Regions from separate parts of the Ensifer sp. Root31 genome, predicted to be linked through region 3. Evidence: riboswitches for the same ligand, from Rfam matches in the RefSeq annotation. Region 3 holds a riboswitch; each other region holds the start of a gene.

Region 1 (6,243 bases), on a different contig from region 3:
TGGCGCGCGCAACCGTCATGCCGACGGAGGCGCCGATGCCCTGCACCAGGCGCCCGGCGAGCAGGACCGCGACCGATGGGGCAAAGGCTGCCATCAGGCTGCCGGCGAGGTAGATGGTCATGAAGATCAGCGTCGTGCGCCGGCGGCCGATGACGTCGGAGAGCGTGCCCGAAACCAGCTGTGCGAAGGCGAAGCCTGCGAAGTAGAGCGACAGCGTCATCTTGATCGCCGCCTCGCTGGAGGAGAAGGCGCGGACCAGTTCGGGCATTGCCGGTGTATAGAGCGCCATGGAAACGGGGCCGAGCGCGACAAGGAAGGCGCCGATGATGCTGGTGCGCCGTTCGCTCATGCGGCGCGTCATGGCTTTGCACCCTTCTCCTTGCCGGCGACGCACGGATCGAGGCCGCGCAAATTTTCGCGCAGGATACGCAGGTTGGCGCAGAGCATGTCGCGCGTCGCCTCGTCGAGCCCTTCCGTATAGGCATTCATCATCTCGCGCAGCCCCGCCATCAGCTCGGCGAGCAGCGGATCGGCCTTGTCGGTGATGACGACGTTCTTGGCGCGGCGGTCGGCCGGGTCGGGCAGACGGGCAACCAGCTCCATCGCCTCCAGCCGGTCGAGATAGGCCGACAGCGTCATCGGCTCGATGCCCATGCGCGTGGCGATTTCCGCCTGCTTGATGCCCTCGGTCAGCGCCACCTGGATCAGCGTGCGCGCTTCACCGGGCGTGATGCCGAGATCCATGGCGTTGACCTTGCGATCAAAAGCGCCACGCAGAAGGCGGGAGACATCGGTCAGCAACATGCCGATGGTTTCGGATTCGAGTTTTGTCGGCATCAGGATCGTTCACGAGAGATATAATAAGTTTTCCTTATCATACCCCTTGCCAACTTTCAACGCGGGAGCGGCGAGGCTCAGCCCTCGAGCTCCTCGCGCAGCATCTCCAGTTCCAGCCATTCCTCTTCCATGCGGGCGAGATCGCCGCGAAGCTTTTCCAGCTCCTTCGCCAGTTTCGCAAACGTATTCGGGTCCTTGGCAAAGAGGTTGGGGTCGGCCATCCGCTCCTCGCGCTTGGCTGCCTCCGCCTCCGCCTTGGCGATTTCCTTCGGCAGGTTTTCGAGTGCAAACTTCTGCTTGTAGGAGAGCTTGCCCTTGGCCTTCGGTGCCTCGGCTGCGGGGGCAGCGGCATCGGCCACCTTGGCCTTTTCCGCCTTCTCCGTCTTGCGCCGCTCTTCGATCGCGCCCTTGCGCTGCGCCATCATGTCGGTGTAGCCGCCGGCATATTCGATCCAGCGGCCGTCAGGCGCTTCGGGATTGGCCGGCGCGATGGTCGAGCTCACGGTGCGGTCGAGGAAGTCGCGGTCGTGGCTGACGAGGATGACGGTTCCGGCAAAGCCGGCGACGACCTCCTGAAGCAAGTCCAGCGTCTCGATGTCGAGATCGTTGGTCGGCTCGTCGAGGATCAGCAGGTTGGTGGCGCGGGCGAGAATGCGTGCCAGCATCAGCCGGGCGCGCTCACCGCCCGACAGTTCGCGGATCGGGGTGCGCGCCTGCTCCGGCTGGAACAGGAAGTCCTTCATGTAGCCGGTGACATGGCGCTGCTCGCCGTTGACAATCAGGCTCTCGCCCCGGCCGTCGGTCAGGTAGTGGGCCAGCGTATCGTCGAGGTTGAGATCCTCGCGCTTCTGGAGGAGCGTCGCCATCTCAAGATTGGTGCCGAGTTTCACCGTGCCGGTATCCGGCTCGATCTGCCCGGTCAGCATCTTCAAAAGCGTCGTCTTGCCGGCACCGTTCGGGCCGACAAGGCCGATCCGGTCGCCACGGTGCACGCGAATGGAAAACGGCGCAACGATCGTCCGCTCGCCGTAAGCCTTGGTGATCTTCTCCGCCTCGATCACCAGCTTGCCCGATTCCTTGGCGTCGGAAGCCGCCGCCTGAACGGAGCCCTGCGGCCCCTTGTGGCCGCGATGGCGCGAGCGCATGTCCTGCAATTCGCCGAGACGACGCATGTTGCGCTTGCGCCGGGCGGTAACGCCGTAGCGCAGCCAATGCTCCTCGCGCTCGATCGCCTTGCCGAGCTTGTGCTGCTCCAGCTCTTCCGCCTCCAGCACCTCGTCGCGCCAGGCCTCGAAATGGCCGAAGCCGCGGTCGAGCCGGCGGGATTGGCCGCGATCGAGCCAGACCGTCGCGTTCGAGACCTTTTCGAGGAAGCGCCGGTCGTGCGAGATCAGCACCAGGGCCGAACGGCTGCGGGTCAGCTCGTCTTCGAGCCATTCGATCGTCGGCAGATCGAGATGGTTGGTCGGCTCGTCGAGCAGCAGGATATCCGGCTCCGGCGCCATCACCCGGGCAAGCGCTGCGCGGCGCGCCTCGCCGCCGGAAAGGCGTGCCGGGTCTTCTTCGCCGGTCAGACCCAGGTGCTGCAGTAGGTAAGCGACGCGATACGGGTCGTCGCTTGGGCCAAGGCCCGACTCGGCATAGGCCTGCACCGTGTCGTAGCCTTCGAAATCCGGTGCCTGGGGCAGGTAGCGAACGGTCGAGGACGGATGGCGGAAGACCTCGCCCGATTGCGCTTCGGCAAGACCGGCGGCGATCTTCATCAGCGTCGATTTGCCGGAACCGTTGCGCCCGACAAGGCAGATGCGATCCCCCGGCTCCACCTGCAGGTTGGCGCCGGCCAGAAGCGGCGTGCCACCGAAGGTCAGGAAGATATCGTCGAGTTTCAGAATGGGAGGCGCCAAGGCTCAGGCTCCGGAAAGGTCATAGGGGCGGGCGAGAACGATCGCCCGGCCGGTGTCGAGGGAAATGCGAAGGGGACCCTCCGCGACATTGGAAACGGTGCGCGAAGACCCGAACGGCAACGTGAAATCGGTGAGCGGATAACGCGCGTTGACGATCGTAAGCCCGATGAGATCGGTCAGTCCGAGGATCGAGAATAGGCTGCCCTTCGGCAGATCGATTTCGATCTCGCCTGCAAGCAGCGGATAGGCCTCCTCCTCACCCGAGGTCATGAACACCGGCAACCCACGTTCGGCCAGCGAAGCAGCCTGAAGCAGGTGCAGGAAGGCATGGTCGCTGCGTGATCCTCCGAGCGCGCCGGCAAAGATCAAGGCTTCGGCGCCACGCGACAGCGCCGCCTCGACAGCGATTTCGCCATCGGTCGCAGCCTTGGCGGCGGGATAGGGCTCGCGCGGGACATCGGCAAATTCCGCGAGCAGCGCCTCCTCGGTCGAATCGAAATCGCCCACCCAGACGTCGGGGGTCACGGATAGCACCCGCGCATGCCGCATGCCGCCATCGGCCGCAACGAAGCGGCTGCCTGCGAGCTGGCGCGCAAGGCGATCGGTCGGGGTCAGTGCACCGCCGAGCAGAATGGTGAAGGTGGATCGGGCCATGGCAAAGCCCATAGCGCAAAGGCACGGGCAAGGAAAAGCAAGAAAACCGAACAAGGGCGCGATCCGGCGATTTTGCGTCCTCGTTGTCAGTGATCTTCGGGCAAGGTATCGGGAAACAGCATCTCCGCATAGATCCCGGGGTTGGAATCGGGGATCTCGATGGCGCCGACCGTGCGTCGGTAGAATTCGGCCGGGCCGACGCCGCCGATGATGGCGTAACCGTAGCCTGCGTCACGCATCGCCGTCAGGCTCACGCGCAAGAGCGCCTCGCCGATCCCCGTCCGCGCATGGCCTCGTCGACGCCCGTCGGCCCGAAGAAACCGAGCGCTGTGACATCGTGGCAGGCAAAGCCGACGATCCGGTCCTCGAACACCGCGATGTGCATGCACGTCGGCGTCGATCTGAAGGCCGCCTCCGCCTCGCCCGCCCAGCCGGAGCCAAATGTCTGCTCGATCCAGGGAACAACAAGCTTCGTTCGGGTGCCATTGCGCGGTGAATGCCGATACCGTCAGCAAGCGGTGATCTCGCTTGTGCCGGCAGTGCATAAAGGCGAACGAGCATGTCAGTCATCGCAGGCTCCTTCGGCGTCTGCAAACTCTGCCGACGATTTTACCCCATGCGCCGCGGCGCGAAAATGCGGGGCGGGCGCTTTTGCCGTCCTCAAACTTCGCTTGCCATCAAACCGGCTCGGCGGTAAATCTCTACCCGCTCTAACGGGGTGCCTTCCGACCGCATGGCGGCCGAAGGCTGAGAGGCGTTGAACGCCAACCCGCGGAACCTGATCCGGCTCATACCGGCGGAGGGATTAGACGCGATCGGATCGATACGCCCTTTTCCCATGCAACATCATTTTTAGGGAGAGGTGCCTGCCATGTCCAATTCATCGCAACTCAAGGTTCTTAGCCGGCTAGCGCTTGCCGCGACGGCAGGACTTGTCTTCGCGGCCAATGCCGTTGCTGCCGACAAGACGCTGACCGTCTACACCTATGAAAGCTTCATCACCGAATGGGGGCCGGGTGCCAAGGTCGCCGAAGCTTTCGAGAAGACCTGCGAATGCAAGGTCACCTATGTCGGCGTCGCCGATGGCGTCGAGCTTCTGACCCGCCTCAAGCTCGAAGGCGCGGCCTCCAAGGCCGACATCGTGCTCGGCCTCGATACAAACCTCGTCGCCGAGGCCAAGGCCACCGGCTTCTTCGCGCCGCACGGCATCGAGCCTGCCCACGTCAAGGTACCCGGCGACTTCACCGACGACACCTTCCTTCCCTATGACTACGGCCATTTCGCCGTCGTCTACGACACCCAGACCTTGAAGACGCCGCCGAAGAGCCTGAAGGAACTGGTCGAAGGCGACGCCTCTCAGAAGATCGTCATCGAGGATCCGCGCACCTCGACGCCGGGCCTCGGTCTGCTTCTCTGGGTCAAGGCCGTCTATGGCGACGAAGCCGGCGCCGCCTGGGCCAAGCTCAAGGACAGGGTACTGACCGTAACGCCGGGCTGGTCGGAAGCCTATGGCCTCTTCACCAAGGGCGAAGCGCCGATGGTGCTTTCCTACACCACGTCGCCCGCCTACCACATGGTGGCGGAAAACACCGACCGCTACCAGGCGGCCGAATTCTCGGAAGGTCACTACATCCAGATCGAAGTTGCCGGCATGACCAAGAGCGCCAAGGAGCCGGAGCTTGCCAAGCAGTTTCTCGCCTTCATGACCGGCCCGGAGTTCCAGTCGATCATTCCGACGACCAACTGGATGATGCCGGTCGCGGCGACCAAGGAGCCGCTGCCGGAGGCTTTTAGCAAGCTGGTCAATCCGGAGAAGACTTTCCTGCTGCCGTCGGAAGAGGTGGCGGCGAACCGCAAGGCCTGGATCGACGAATGGCTGGCCGCCATTAGCAAGAACTGAGGCGCATTTGTTCGCGCCTGCCGAAAATCGCATCACGATGACCGCCGGGACTTTAAGTCTCGGCGGTATCCTGCTGTTTGTCGGCCTGGCGATTGCAGCCCTTTTGCTCCAGAGCGGTGACTTCGGCAACAGCGTGCTGTTCGATGCCTATATCTGGCGGGTAACGCGCTTCACCTTGCTGCAGGCGAGCCTTTCGACGCTGCTTTCCGTTGTTCTTGCCATCCCGATCGCACGGGCGCTTGCGCGCCGGCCGAGCTTTCCCGGCCGCGTCTGGGTTCTGCGGGTGATGGCCCTGCCGCTCGGCCTGCCCGTGCTTGTCGGCGCGCTCGGGCTGATCGAGATCTGGGGCCGGCAGGGCGCGCTCAACACCGCCCTCGCCGGCCTCGGGCTGCAGCAGCCGATCAGCATCTACGGCCTTTTCGGCATCCTGCTCGCCCACGTCTTCTTCAACATGCCGCTTATCGCACGTCTCTTTCTCGCCGGGCTCGAGCGCATCCCTTCGGAATACTGGAGAACCGCCGCCAATCTCGGCATGCCGCCAGCCGCACTCTTCCGCTTTGTCGAGTGGCCGGTCCTTCGGGGATTGCTGCCAGGTGCTGCCGGCCTCGTCTTCATGCTCTGCGCCACCAGCTTCACGCTGGTGCTGACGCTCGGCGGCGGGCCTGCCGCCAGCACCATCGAGGTCGCGATCTACCAGGCGCTGCGCTTCGATTTCGACCCGCCGCGGGCGATCGCCCTGTCCGCCCTACAGATCGTCATGACCGGAGCCCTGCTCCTGGCTCTAACGCGTGTCGCGACCGAACCTGCACAAAGCGCAACCGCGGGCAAAATCTCCAGACGCTATGATGCAGGAACCGGCCTCTCCCGGACGTCCGACGCCGGCTGGATCCTGTTCTCGCTGCTCTTCATCGGCGCACCGCTGATCGCCGTCGTCGGTTCCGGCCTGCG
Region 2 (6,243 bases), on a different contig from region 3:
GCTTCGTCTTTATCGGCAACGGCCAGGAATCCGCGCCGCTGCACAATCCGCATTACGACTTCAATGACGATGCCTTGATCTTCGGTGCCCGGTTCCACGCCGAAATCGTCCGGCAACGGCTGGCCGCACCGGATGTGGGGCAGTGACAGTCGCGATGCTCAATACAAACACGATTGAAGGCGGCGCCGTCATGTCTCATCAGTCCATTAATGCCGAACGTCTGCTTACCCGCATCCGCGAACTCGGCGCGATCGGGCGCAACGATCAGGGGCAACTGACACGGCTTGCTGCGTCTGACACCGACAAGCTCGGGCGGGACCGCCTAGTCGCTTGGCTGCGGGCCGCGGGGCTGGAGATCGCCGTCGACCGTATCGGCAATATCTTCGGCGTCTGGCAAAGCCAGGATAACGCCGGGCAATCGCCGTTAATGCTCGGCTCCCATATCGACACGGTCATCAATGCCGGCATCTACGATGGCAGCTACGGCGTGCTGGCCGCCCTCGAAGTCATCGAGACACTGAAGGAGCAGGGATTCGCGCCTGTCCGCCCGATCGTCGTCGCGGCCTTTACCAACGAGGAGGGGGTGCGCTACGCGCCCGATATGCTGGGGTCGCTTGTTCATGGGGGCCGCCTTGCGGTCGAAGCCGCGCTTGCGACGGTAGGAACCGATGGCACGACGCTCGGATCGGAACTCAAACGCATCGGCTACGCCGGAAGCGTCGAGCCCGGCTCGTTGAAACCTCATGCCTATGTTGAATTGCACATCGAGCAGGGGCCGGTACTTGAGCGCGAAGCGACCACGATCGGCGCCGTCGAAAATCTGCAAGGGATTTCCTGGCAGCGCGTGACCATCGACGGCGTTGCCAATCATGCCGGCACGACGCCGATGGCGATGCGCTGCGATGCGGGCCTTGCTGCCGCGCGCGTCGGCCTGTTCCTGCGCGAGCACATCGCGCGATCAAACGCGCCGAGCGTTGCGACGATCGGAACCATGCGCTTCGAGCCGGACGCGATCAACGTCATCCCCTCGCGCGCGGTCTTTACCATCGACCTGCGCGACCCGGACGAGGATCGCCTGAGGGCGCTTGAAAGCGCGCTTTCCGGCTTTCTCGACCGGCTTGAGCAGGAAGAGCATGTGACCGTCTCTGTCGAGCGTCTCGCCCGGTTCGAGCCCGTCAGTTTCGACGGTGCGGTCGTCGCGGCGATTGAAGTTTCCGCGAAGGCCCGTGGGCTGAAGAGCCGGCGGATGACCTCCGGCGCCGGCCACGACGCCCAGATGATCGCGCGCATCGCGCCGGCGGCGATGATCTTCGTGCCGAGCCGCGACGGGATCAGCCACAATCCGCGCGAACACACGGATCCGGCAGATCTCGTCGCCGGTGCCAATGTCCTGCTCGACGTCGCCGTCCGGCTTGCAGGTAGCCCTTAGGGCGCCGGAAGGGGCCGGGTGCGACCTCCTTGGAGCGATCAAGATGCTGATGCGGCAGCAATTCCTCTCACACCGTCATGCTCGGGCTTGACCCGAGCATCCAGTCGGCACCTCTGTGTCAGCCTCGTATCGACAAGCCGGCTGCCTCCAATGTGGATGCTCGGGTCGAGCCCGAGCATGACGAAGAGATGGGCCATTGCGTAAAGAGTGCCGGAGCCCGCCGGGCGCCAGAAGGGGCGGGGTCGCCGCCCCTTCTGGCGTGGTCGTTATCCCCGAACGTCTGCCTCGCTGTCGACCGGCATATAGAGGTCGCCACCCTCACGATACTTGGCCGCCATCGCTTGAAAACCTTCCTTCTGCGCCTCGGCGCGGATGTCGTGCGAGATCCGCATCGAGCAGAATTTCGGCCCGCACATGGAGCAAAAATGCGCGACCTTGTGCGCCTCCTTCGGCAAGGTTTCGTCGTGGAAGGAGCGGGCGGTTTCCGGATCGAGCGACAGGTTGAACTGGTCCTCCCAGCGGAACTCGAAGCGGGCGCGCGACAGGGCGTCGTCGCGGGTGCGGGCCGCCGGGTGCCCCTTGGCGAGATCGGCGGCATGGGCCGCGATCTTGTAGGTGATGACGCCCACCTTGACGTCGTTGCGGTCGGGAAGCCCCAGATGTTCCTTCGGTGTCACATAGCAGAGCATGGCCGTGCCGAACCAGCCGATCATCGCGGCACCGATGCCCGAGGTGATGTGGTCGTAGCCCGGGGCGATGTCGGTCGTCAGGGGCCCAAGCGTATAGAACGGCGCCTCGCCACAGACAGCGAGCTGCTTGTCCATGTTTTCCTTGATCTTGTGCATCGGCACGTGGCCAGGCCCCTCGATCATCACCTGGCAGTCTTTCGCCCAGGCGATCTCCGTCAGCTCGCCCAGCGTTTCCAGTTCGGCAAATTGCGCCGCGTCATTGGCATCGGCGATCGACCCCGGACGCAGGCCGTCGCCGAGCGAAAACGAGACGTCATAGGCGCGGCAGATGTCGCAGATCTCTTCGAAGTGCTCGTAGAGAAAGCTCTCTTTGTGGTGGTGCAGGCACCATTTCGCCATGATCGAGCCGCCGCGCGAGACGATGCCGGTGACCCGGTCGACCGTCAGCGGGATATAGTGCAGCCGGACACCTGCATGGATGGTGAAGTAGTCGACCCCCTGTTCCGCCTGCTCGATCAGCGTATCGCGATAGACCTCCCAGCGCAGATCCTCGGCGATGCCGTTGACCTTTTCCAGCGCCTGGTAGAGCGGCACGGTGCCGATCGGCACGGGGGAGTTGCGGATGATCCATTCGCGGATGTTGTGAATGTTGCGGCCGGTCGACAGGTCCATGACCGTGTCTGCGCCCCAGCGGGTGGCCCAGACCATCTTCTCCACTTCCTCGGCCATCGACGAAGTGACGGCGGAGTTGCCGATATTGGCATTGATCTTCACCAGGAAATTCCGGCCGATGATCATCGGTTCGGATTCTGGGTGGTTGATGTTGGCCGGCAGCACGGCGCGGCCGCTGGCAATCTCCTGGCGGACGAATTCGGGCGTGACGTGATCGGGGATATGGGCGCCAAAGCTTTCGCCGTCGCGTAGCGCGGCGCGTGCAGCGTCGCGGCCAAGGTTCTCGCGGATGGCGACGAACTCCATCTCGGGCGTGATGATGCCGGCCCGCGCATAGGCAAGCTGCGTCACCGCGCGCCGGCCGGTTGCGCGCAGCGGCGCGTGACGGAGGGGAAAGGTCGGCGTCAGCCGGTCGCCGGAGGCAAAGCCGTTGTCTTCCGGCCGCACGTCGCGCCCGTCATAGGCTTCGACATCGCCGCGAGCGATGATCCAGTCGCGGCGCGGTCTTGGCAATCCATCCTCGATGCGGATGTTGGCATCTTCTACGGTGTAGGGACCGGAGGCGTCGTAGACGGTGACCGGCGGCTCGCCCGACGTCGGGTGCAGGGTGATTTCGCGCATGGGAACGCGGATGTCGGGATGGATCGTGCCTGGCTTGTAGACCTTTTTCGAGGCGGGAAGCGGGCCTTTTGTGACCGAGAGTTCTGCGGGTTTGGTGGCAATATTCATGATGAGGCTCCAAGTTTGCGGTTGGAGACCCAGTTCTGAAGCCGGAAGGAAAAGACATGTTTGCCTGAAATGCCGCGCGAATGACGGAATCGTGGCGTCAATGTCTGCACCGTCCCTACGCCAGTATGAACTGGATCAGGTTCAACGGGTCACTGCGCCTCGGTCGGCAAAGCCGATCCGCCCAGCAGTATCTCAGCCCCTTGACGGGACCCCCCTGGTGAATGCCTAGAGATAGCCATCGATCCGGATGCGCCGTCAAGCGTTAATCCGAAGGTTGCGTGTCAGGCCTGTTGATTGCCCGGTAGAGCGTTTCCGGATGAGACGAAGCCGCGGGCACGCTCGTTCTTTTCGTTTTTACGCATTTCCTGACGGAAAACCGCTCCGCACTTTTCCTGGAAATGCGCTAGCGGCCGGACTTCTCTGATCCCCGGCGATCGGCATAATCCGCACGGTTGATGCCGTGCCGCTGCAGCTTGTCATAGAAGGTCTTGCGCGGAATGCCGAGCGCTTCGATCGTCGCCTTGACGTCGCCGTGCTGCGCCCGCAGCGCTTCTTTCAGAATTTCCGCCTCGTAGCGCTCGATCCGCTCGGGCAGGCCGGCACTGGTCGGCGCCGCGGCAATCGGTTGGCCGAGCGAACCTTCGACGCCAAGGGCGACGCGCTCGGCGAAGTGCGAGAGCTCGCGCACATTGCCCGGCCAGGAATGAGACCTCAGATAGTGGCTGACGGCCGGCGAAAGCGTCGGCACGTCGCGCTTGAAACGCTCGGCTGCCCGCGTCAGGAAATGCGAGAAGAGAAGGGGGATATCGTCCCGGCGTTCGCGCAGCGGCGGGATCGACAGGGTGACGACGTTCAGCCGGAAATAGAGATCCTCGCGAAAATCGCCCCGCTGGGCCGGGTCGCCGAGGTCGATCTTGGCCGCGGCGATGACCCGAATATCGACGGGGCGCACGATATTGGTGCCAAGCGGCGTGATCTCACGGGCTTCAAGCACTCGCAGCATCTTGACCTGCGTTGCCGGCGGCATCGCCTCGATCTCATCGAGGAAAAGCGTGCCGCCGCTCGCATGCTCGATACGGCCGACGCGCTTCTTCAGGGCACCGGTGAAGGCGCCGGGCTCGTGGCCGAAAAGCTCGCTCTCGATTACCGTTTCCGGCAGTGCGCCGCAGTTCAGCGCCACGAAGTTGCCGTTGCGGCGCCGGCTCCAATTGTGCAGCAGCGTCGCCACCACCTCCTTGCCGCTGCCGGTTTCGCCGGCAACAAGCACATCCACGTCGGTGTCGGCGATATGCCGCAAGGTCTGGCGCAGCCGTTCCATGACCGGTGTCTGGCCAATCAGCGGCAGGCTCTCACCGGCGACTTCGGCTGCGCGTTTCAGCGCGCGGTTTTCCATCACCAGCCGGCGTTTTTCCAAGGCGCGGCGTGCGCTCTGCACCAGACGGTCGGCGGCAAAGGGTTTCGGGATGAAATCATAGACGCCGTCCTTAATGGCCTGAACGGCCATCGGGATATCGCCGTGGCCGGTGACCAGAATGACGGGCAGGTCGGGGTCGAAATCGGCGATCCGGCGAAACAGCGTGAGGCCGTCGATCCCGGGCATGCGGATATCGCTGATGACGATCCCGCTAAAATCCGGGTTGAGGATTGCGAGCGCTTCCGCCGCGCCGGGAAAGGCGGAGACCGCGAGGCCGGCAAGCTCCAGCGTCTGCTTCATCGCCCGCCTGAGTTCGCTGTCGTCGTCGACGAGGCATACGGATTGCTGCATCGCTCAGGCCCTCTTCAAACGCACGGTGAAGACGGTGCCCTCAGGGCTGGTCTTGACCTCGATGTCGCCGCCATAGTCGGCGACAATCTCCTTGGAGATGGCAAGGCCGAGACCGAGACCTTCATCCTTGGAGGTGTTGAACGGCGTGAAAAGGTCTTCGAGGATATCGGGCCGAATGCCCGGACCATTGTCGGCGACAACAAGCGAAACTGTTTCGGAGGGGCCTAACTCGCACCGCACACGGATCTCAGCGTCTGCCCGATCACCGAGGGCTTCCAGGGCATTCTGCAACAGGTTGATCAGCACCTGTTCCAAGCGGATGCGATTGCCGAGCACGCTGAGGCCGTTATCAGGCAGGTCGATGACGATCGCGTCCATGCGGCCGGCAAAGCGGCTGCGCAGCAGCATTCGAGCGCCTTCGATCACCTCCCGCATCGCCGTCGGTTCGGCGACGAAACGGCCCTTGCGCGCAAAGCTGCGCAGTTCGTCGGTGATGGTGCCGACCCGCTCGGTCAGCGCAGCGATGCTTTCGAGATTTTCGACGGCGGTTTCTTTTTGGCCGCGGTCGAGGAAGGTGCGCGCATTGTCGGCATAGGCGCGGATGGTTGCGACCGGCTGATTGATCTCGTGGGCAACGCCCGCCGCCACCTGTCCGAGGATTGCCAGGCGGTTGGCCTGGACCAGTTCCTGCTGCACCGCCTGCAGCCTCTCGCCCGTGCGCCTGTGGTCGGCGATCTCGGTTTCGAGGTGATCGCGGGCGAGGCTTAGGTCCTGTGTGCGCTCGGCCACTCGGCGTTCCAACTCATCGCGCGCGGCGCGTTCGTTGGCCGCGACCTGCGTCAAAGCCTGGCGCCGGCGAAGAAGGAATGCGGCAAGCGCCAGCAGCGGCACGATAACGGCAAGGGCCAGCAGCCTTGCCTCGCGGCTCGCGGCGCCAAGGGCTGCGTCTAGCGGTGCCA
Region 3 (6,243 bases):
GACAACGACCTTTCCAGTTATCGCCGACCTCAACGATCCATTCCTCCTCGATGCCGTCGGAGGATGTCGGCGGTCCGTGGGGATATGAGGAATTCCGCGAAGCGCTTGCCAACAAAAACCACGAGCGTCACGATGAGCTTGTCGAATGGTGGGGCAACGATCCCACCGCAATCGATGCTGCCAACCTTCGCAACAACGTCGATGCGCTAGCCGCCAAGTGGAAACGTCGTTCACGCAAAAAAAGCCCGAACCTGCGGCCCTAACCGAATGCTTACTCTGCAGATCAATCGTGAGTGAGACGAACGCCATACTTTCCTTGCTGACCGATAGGCCGCGAAATATGCTCCTTCATCGAAAGGTGCGGAACGGAAGGTTGAAGATCGCAGGTTGAAAATCGCAGCGGAGTTCTTTGGTGCGGAACGAGGCTGCTCTGCAACGTTTTGACGCCGGGCCTGTTGAAGACAAACTGCCGTTGTCGAATGAGACCCTAAAGCGATTGCACGGCGTGACTGTGTGGCATCATACTGCACGAGTGGAACACCCCCAGGACCAAGCCCGTGGTCTGAAGCAGAAGATATGAAATTTACCGAAGAAGTCACCCGCCTTACCTACGACATAAGGCAGTAACTCGGGCCTGAATATGAAATCATCAACAACATCGCCGATCTATTGAATCCTGTTGAAGAACACGGCAGCCTCGTCACACTTCAGCACGACTGGAGTAAAGCTGCTTAGATCGACTACATTCTGCCACCTGTGGTCCTCGCCGGTTGAATACTTGGTGCGTCATGACGGCTTGAGTGCATCGCGCGTACGTTTCAAGGAGATGGACCTCCAGCGCCGCAACAAAGTTCCTAAGCGTCGCGTCAATGCGAAGCTGCGTGCCGATCGCACGGAAGCGACCCATTCCAACCATGTCTGCCATGGACTTCGTTCACGAGCATGCTTATCACACGCCGTGTTCATGGCACGGACGTCGACCAGCCCCGCAATCTGGCAAAGTCAGTGACGGTAATGTAGATCGGCAGCAGCCCGTTGAAGCTCTTCTCATTGACATCGTGACACGGGTGACACATAAATTGTCTTATTCCGAGGGGAGCACTTCACAGTGCTGAGATGGCGGCGAGCCGGACCCTTGAACCTGATCCGGGTCATGCCGGCGTAGGAACGGGAAAAGAGCCGCGTTCGGCAAACTAATCGCGTCTTCGCTTTCACCTGGGTCTCCGTGATGTTTTGTCTGGAGATCGATCGATGCTGTCTTTCGCCAAGTCGCCGCCGGATGGCGGGTTTGCATTTCGTCCGGGTCGCTGCGTCGGTTGAACGGCGATGCGCCTCGCATTCACATTCGTCCGCAGTCTTGCTGTGGTTGCTGTCCTCTGGCAGCTGGCGGTGCTTGTTTTCGCGCTGCCGCGCTATCTGCTGCCGACGCCCCTCGAGGTCTTGGCTGTTTTTGGGCGGCAGCCGGCATTTGTGCTCGAGCAAAGCCTGGTGACCATCGCCGAAATGCTGGCCGGTCTCGCGGTCGGCACGGCGTTCGGCGTAGTGACGGCAATTGGGCTGGCGGCTTTTCCGCGGCTCGGAAAGCTCGTCTGGCCTTTTGTGCTCGTCCTTCAGGCCTTTCCCGTTTTCGTCATCGCACCTTTGCTGGTGCTGTGGTTCGGCTTCGGCATGGTTTCGAAGATCGTGATGGCGGCGATCATTATCTTCTTTCCCATTGTTTCTGCATTTTCGGACGGCTTGCGCCGGACTGATACACAGATCCTCGATGCCGTCGCGCTCACCAAGGCGAGTCACTGGCAGGCGCTAAGGCTCGTGCGCCTGCCGCTGGCGTTGCCGGGGCTGGTGACCGGCCTTCGCGTTGCTGCCCCCTTGGCACCGCTCGGCGCCGTCGTTGGCGAATGGGTCGGCGCCTCGGCCGGACTCGGCTTCGTTATCGTCCAGGCAAATGCCCGCATGCAGACCGATGTCGTCTTCGCTGCGATGGCCATTCTCGCTGTGCTTGCCGTCGGCCTCAGGTTGCTCGTCGATGAGGCAACCCGTCCCCTCGCGCACTGGGCGCGGGAAACCTGAATTTCTGAGATCAATTGGGAGAGTTCATAATATTATGATCTGCAAATCTCTGCTTTCCGCCAGCCTCGCACTCGGCGTCGTTTTTTCAGCCGGTTCGGCAACGGCCGCCGAAAAACTGACAGTGATGCTGGAGTGGTTCGTCAATCCCGACCATGCTCCAATCGTCGTCGCCAACGAACTCGGTCTGTTCGAGAAGGCGGGGCTCGATGTCGAGCTCGTGCCACCGGCAGACCCTTCAAGCGTTCCGCGTCTCGTCGCTGTGGGGCAGGCTGATATTGGCGTGCACTATCAGCCGAACCTGTACCTTGACCATGCTGCAGGCCTGCCTCTGGTTCGCATTGGCACCCTGGTCGAGACTCCGCTCAACACCGTCACTGTCCTTGACGACGGTCCGATCCGCAGCCTTGCCGATCTGAAGGGCAAGAAGATCGGCTTTTCCGTTTCCGGTTTCGAGGATGCGATGCTCGGCCGAATGCTTGCCTCGGCCGGTCTCAAGAAGGAAGACGTCGAACTCGTCAACGTCAACTTCGCCCTGTCTCCGTCGCTGATCGCAGGCAAGGTCGATGCAACGATCGGCGGCTTCAGGAATTTCGAGCTTACGCAGATGCGGCTCGAGGGGCATGAGGGCAGGTCCTTCTTCCCGGAAGAGCATGGCGTGCCTGTTTATGACGAGCTCGTCTTCGTTTCCGACAAGGCAAAGGTTGCCGACAAGCGCTTGCGGCCATTCCTGGCCGCGGTGGAGCAGGGTGCGATTTTTCTCACCAATCATCCGGACGAAGCTTGGAAGCTGTTCGTCAAGGCATATCCGAACCTCGACGACGAACTCAACCGCAGCGCATTCACGGACACGCTGCCGCGTTTCGCCAAAAGGCCAGCGGCGCTCGACCGTGGCCGCTACGAGCGGTTTGGCGCTTTTCTCTCCGAAAGCGGGTTGATCGGCAAGGCACCTGATGTCGACGATATCGCGGTGGAAATCCGATGACGGGTACATCGGACTTCGTCGAAAGTGCTGCCGCATCGCTGGCGCTTGTGCGGGAGCAGCGCCCGCGGGTGCATTGCCTGATGAACACGGTGGTGCAGAAGTTTGTAGCCGATGGGTTAGCAGCGCTGGGTGCGATCCCCTCGATGACATCGACACCGGAGGAGGTCGAGGCTTTTGCCCGCCGCGCCGATGCGCTCGTCGTCAATCTCGGTACGCTTGATGAAGAGCGTCGGAGGGCGATCCGTTTGGCAGCGGCGGTTGCGCGCGATGCCGACAAGCCGTGGATCGTCGATCCGGTGCACTGCGACTATCCGCCGTCGCGGCTCGCCTTCGCCCGAGAACTCATCGCGTCCGAACCTTCCGTTGTTCGCGGCAATGCCAGCGAGATGGACTTTTTCGGGGAGGTCAATGGCGCGCTGAAGATCAAGACCGGGGCAGTCGATGAACTCACACTGGATCTACATACGATCCGGGTTGAGAACGGCCACCCCCTCATGGCGCAGGTCACGGGTACCGGGTGCCTCTCGGGCGCCTTGATCGCGGCCTTCATGGCCGTCGAGCCGGATCGCCTGAAGGCCGCCACGGGCGCGCTTTTGACAAGCGGCATCGCCGCCGAAATCGCTGCGGAGCGTTCGAGTGGGCCGGGTACCTTCGAAGCGCTCTTCCGTGATGCGCTCGCAGCGCTGCGCGCAGAGGATATCATTGTCAATGCCAGGATTTCCCATGCCGATGGTTGACTACCGCCTCAACGCCCTCGTCGATGCGCGCCTTGGGGACAAGGCGCATTTGGCTGATCTGGCGCGCATCGCAGCGCTCAATGGTGCGACGCTGATCCAGTATCGCGACAAGACAAGTTCGACACGGGAAATGATCGAACAGGCACGGGCGATCGGCGCTGCTCTTTCAGGCAGCGGAGTGCCCTTCGTCGTCAATGACCGCGTCGATGTAGCGCTCGCATCGGGCGCTGATGGCGTCCATCTCGGTCGGGACGACATGGATGCAGCCACGGCCCGTTCGATTATGCGCGATACCGCGATCATCGGTTTGACGGTCAAGAACGAAGCGGACGCACAAGCCGCGATTGCCGCGCCGATTGACTATGTGTGCATCGGCGGGGTCTATGAAACGCTGTCGAAGCACAACCCCGACCCGCCAGTCGGCGTCGAAGGGTTCGCTACGCTTCGTGCGACGCTTCTGGCGGCCAAGCCGGAACTGCCTGTCGGAGCCATTGCAGGTATCAATGCGCAGCGCGCCGCGGACGTCGTTGCCGCGGGAGCGGGCGGTGTCGCGGTCATCTCCACCATCTTCGCCGCTTCAGATCCGGCAGCGGCCACGCGCGAATTGCGCGCCTGTATCGATAAGGCTCTGAGGGAGGCTTCGCGATGACCGCCATTGCAGTCACGATTGCGGGCTCGGATTCCGGCGGCGGCGCGGGTATCCAGGCAGATCTGAAGACGTTTTCGGCTCTCGGTGCCTATGGCGCAAGCGTCATCACTGCGATCACGGCGCAGAACACCAGGGGGGTAACGGCGGTCGAGGATATCTCGCCGGCAATTGTCAAAGCGCAGATCGATGCGGTGTTTTCGGACCTTGCTGTTGGCTCTGTGAAGATCGGCATGGTGTCCCGCGGCGAGACGATCGCGATCATAGCTGACGGACTCCGCCGATACGGCAAGATGGCCGTGCTGGACCCTGTGATGGTCGCCACATCTGGCGACGCGCTGCTACGCCCAGATGCAATTGCTGCGTTGAGCGACCAACTGCTGCCTCTGGCGCTGATCGCCACGCCCAACCTGCCGGAGGCGGCATTGCTGACCGGGCGCGCGATCGCGACAGATGAGGCAGAGATGGCCCATCAGGCGCAGATCATTCTGAAGGCCGGCGCGCGTTCGGTGCTGATCAAGGGTGGGCATGGGCATGGCCCTGAAGCGACGGATATCTTCTTCGACGGAGGAGACCCCGTTCGGCTGACGGCGCCGCGCATCGAGACGACGAATGATCACGGCACGGGATGCACGCTGTCGGCGGCGATCGCTGCCGGGCTTGCAGGTGGAATGTCACTCGCAGACGCCGTCATTGCCGCCAAGGACTATCTACACGGCGCCATCGTTGCCGCCGGCGATTTCAAAGTCGGGCAGGGACGGGGACCAGTCCACCACTTTCATCGCTGGTGGCAGCCCGATGTTCGCTAACGCGGCGCAGGCGTTATCGCTGCGACTGGAGCGAATGCTAGAGCTTGCCGGAGCGTTTCTGCTTGCGCTCCTGCTCGTCACCACCACCCTCCCGGTTGTCCTCCGATATGTGGCGGCACGCGGTTTTACCGGGGCAGAGGAAGCGGCGAGCTGGTTACTGGTGGCACTTGTCTCGATCGGGTTGCCGCTTGCCTCGACCGCTAGGGGAATGCGGATCGATCTGTTCGAGGGAGTTACGCCGCTCGTCGAAGTTCATTGGCGGCGGCAACGCCGAATCGTGGCTCTGGCCAAGGCGCATCGCGCTTCAGGATCTGCGCGCATTGGTCTCCGGCACTATCACTCTGCTCGCTTGTATCATCCTGAGGTCCGGCAGCGGTAGAGCGGCGCTCGATCTTGGAGCCGTTTCACCGTTACTCGGCCTTTCCGTCGATGGCACCGGTGGTGGGGGCCTATCAGGCGCTTCGCGGCGTCTCCTTCCTTGTTGCCGTCACCTTCGCCAGCGAAGTCGGCGATGTACGCCGCTTCGACAACCCGCGGCAGTTGATGGCTTTCCTGGGCCTCGTACCCTGGAACGGTCGACCGGCGAGACGGTCAAACGCGGCGGCCTGACGCTGGCCGGAAACCGCCGCGCGCGCCGCGTCCTGGTCGAGGGCGCCTGGAGCTATCGCCATCTCGCCAGGGTGACGGAAACCATTCGCGTCCGGCTTAGGGTCTGCCGAAGGCGGTGCGGGAGATCGCCTGGAAAGCGCAGACACGGTTGTGCGGCCCTCACCGGCGCCTGACGGCTGCGGACAGGAGGTGCGGTTCTCAACCCACGGTATAAGAGCTGGATCAACCGTCGTCTGAAGGCCCATCCCGTCGCGCTGTCCATCAACGGTAACAAATCGGTGTCAAAGACATGGGGCGCATAAGTTCGCGCATCACCCTTGACCACGGTCATAAGAGGGTTCTCACTGCCCTAGCATCGGTCTACATTGCCGCGAATCATATGCCACAAGT

Evidence for each region. A riboswitch is a leader RNA that binds a small molecule or an ion and turns the genes downstream of it on or off. The one in region 3 is predicted to bind thiamine pyrophosphate.
Region 1: another riboswitch for thiamine pyrophosphate. It lies ahead of thiB (thiamine ABC transporter substrate binding subunit); the one in region 3 lies ahead of ASD00_RS28495 (ABC transporter permease).
Region 2: another riboswitch for thiamine pyrophosphate. It lies ahead of thiC (phosphomethylpyrimidine synthase ThiC); the one in region 3 lies ahead of ASD00_RS28495 (ABC transporter permease).

The regions. Positions count from the first base shown of each region.
Region 1 covers NZ_LMCO01000045.1:250,919-257,161, forward strand. The annotation lists gene ASD00_RS30315 (multidrug effflux MFS transporter) at 1-361, opposite strand, end outside; gene ASD00_RS30320 (MarR family transcriptional regulator) at 358-837, opposite strand; gene ASD00_RS30325 (ABC-F family ATP-binding cassette domain-containing protein) at 915-2,741, opposite strand; gene ASD00_RS30330 (thiamine diphosphokinase) at 2,745-3,395, opposite strand; partial or broken gene ASD00_RS30335 (GNAT family N-acetyltransferase) at 3,482-3,965, opposite strand; TPP riboswitch at 4,100-4,217, shown strand; gene thiB (thiamine ABC transporter substrate binding subunit) at 4,267-5,295, shown strand; gene thiP (thiamine/thiamine pyrophosphate ABC transporter permease ThiP) at 5,327-6,243, shown strand, end outside.
Region 2 covers NZ_LMCO01000034.1:104,035-110,277, reverse strand. The annotation lists gene ASD00_RS25105 (M20 aminoacylase family protein) at 1-146, shown strand, start outside; gene ASD00_RS25100 (Zn-dependent hydrolase) at 191-1,429, shown strand; gene thiC (phosphomethylpyrimidine synthase ThiC) at 1,696-3,519, opposite strand; TPP riboswitch at 3,614-3,745, opposite strand; gene ASD00_RS25090 (sigma-54 dependent transcriptional regulator) at 3,923-5,284, opposite strand; gene ASD00_RS25085 (sensor histidine kinase) at 5,288-6,243, opposite strand, start outside.
Region 3 covers NZ_LMCO01000042.1:23,985-30,227, forward strand. The annotation lists gene ASD00_RS28490 (plasmid pRiA4b ORF-3 family protein) at 51-263, shown strand; TPP riboswitch at 1,083-1,185, shown strand; gene ASD00_RS28495 (ABC transporter permease) at 1,327-2,070, shown strand; gene ASD00_RS28500 (ABC transporter substrate-binding protein) at 2,108-3,052, shown strand; gene ASD00_RS28505 (hydroxyethylthiazole kinase) at 3,049-3,789, shown strand; gene thiE (thiamine phosphate synthase) at 3,776-4,438, shown strand; gene thiD (bifunctional hydroxymethylpyrimidine kinase/phosphomethylpyrimidine kinase) at 4,435-5,244, shown strand; gene ASD00_RS28520 (hypothetical protein) at 5,234-5,623, shown strand; partial or broken gene ASD00_RS39370 (transposase) at 5,671-6,004, shown strand.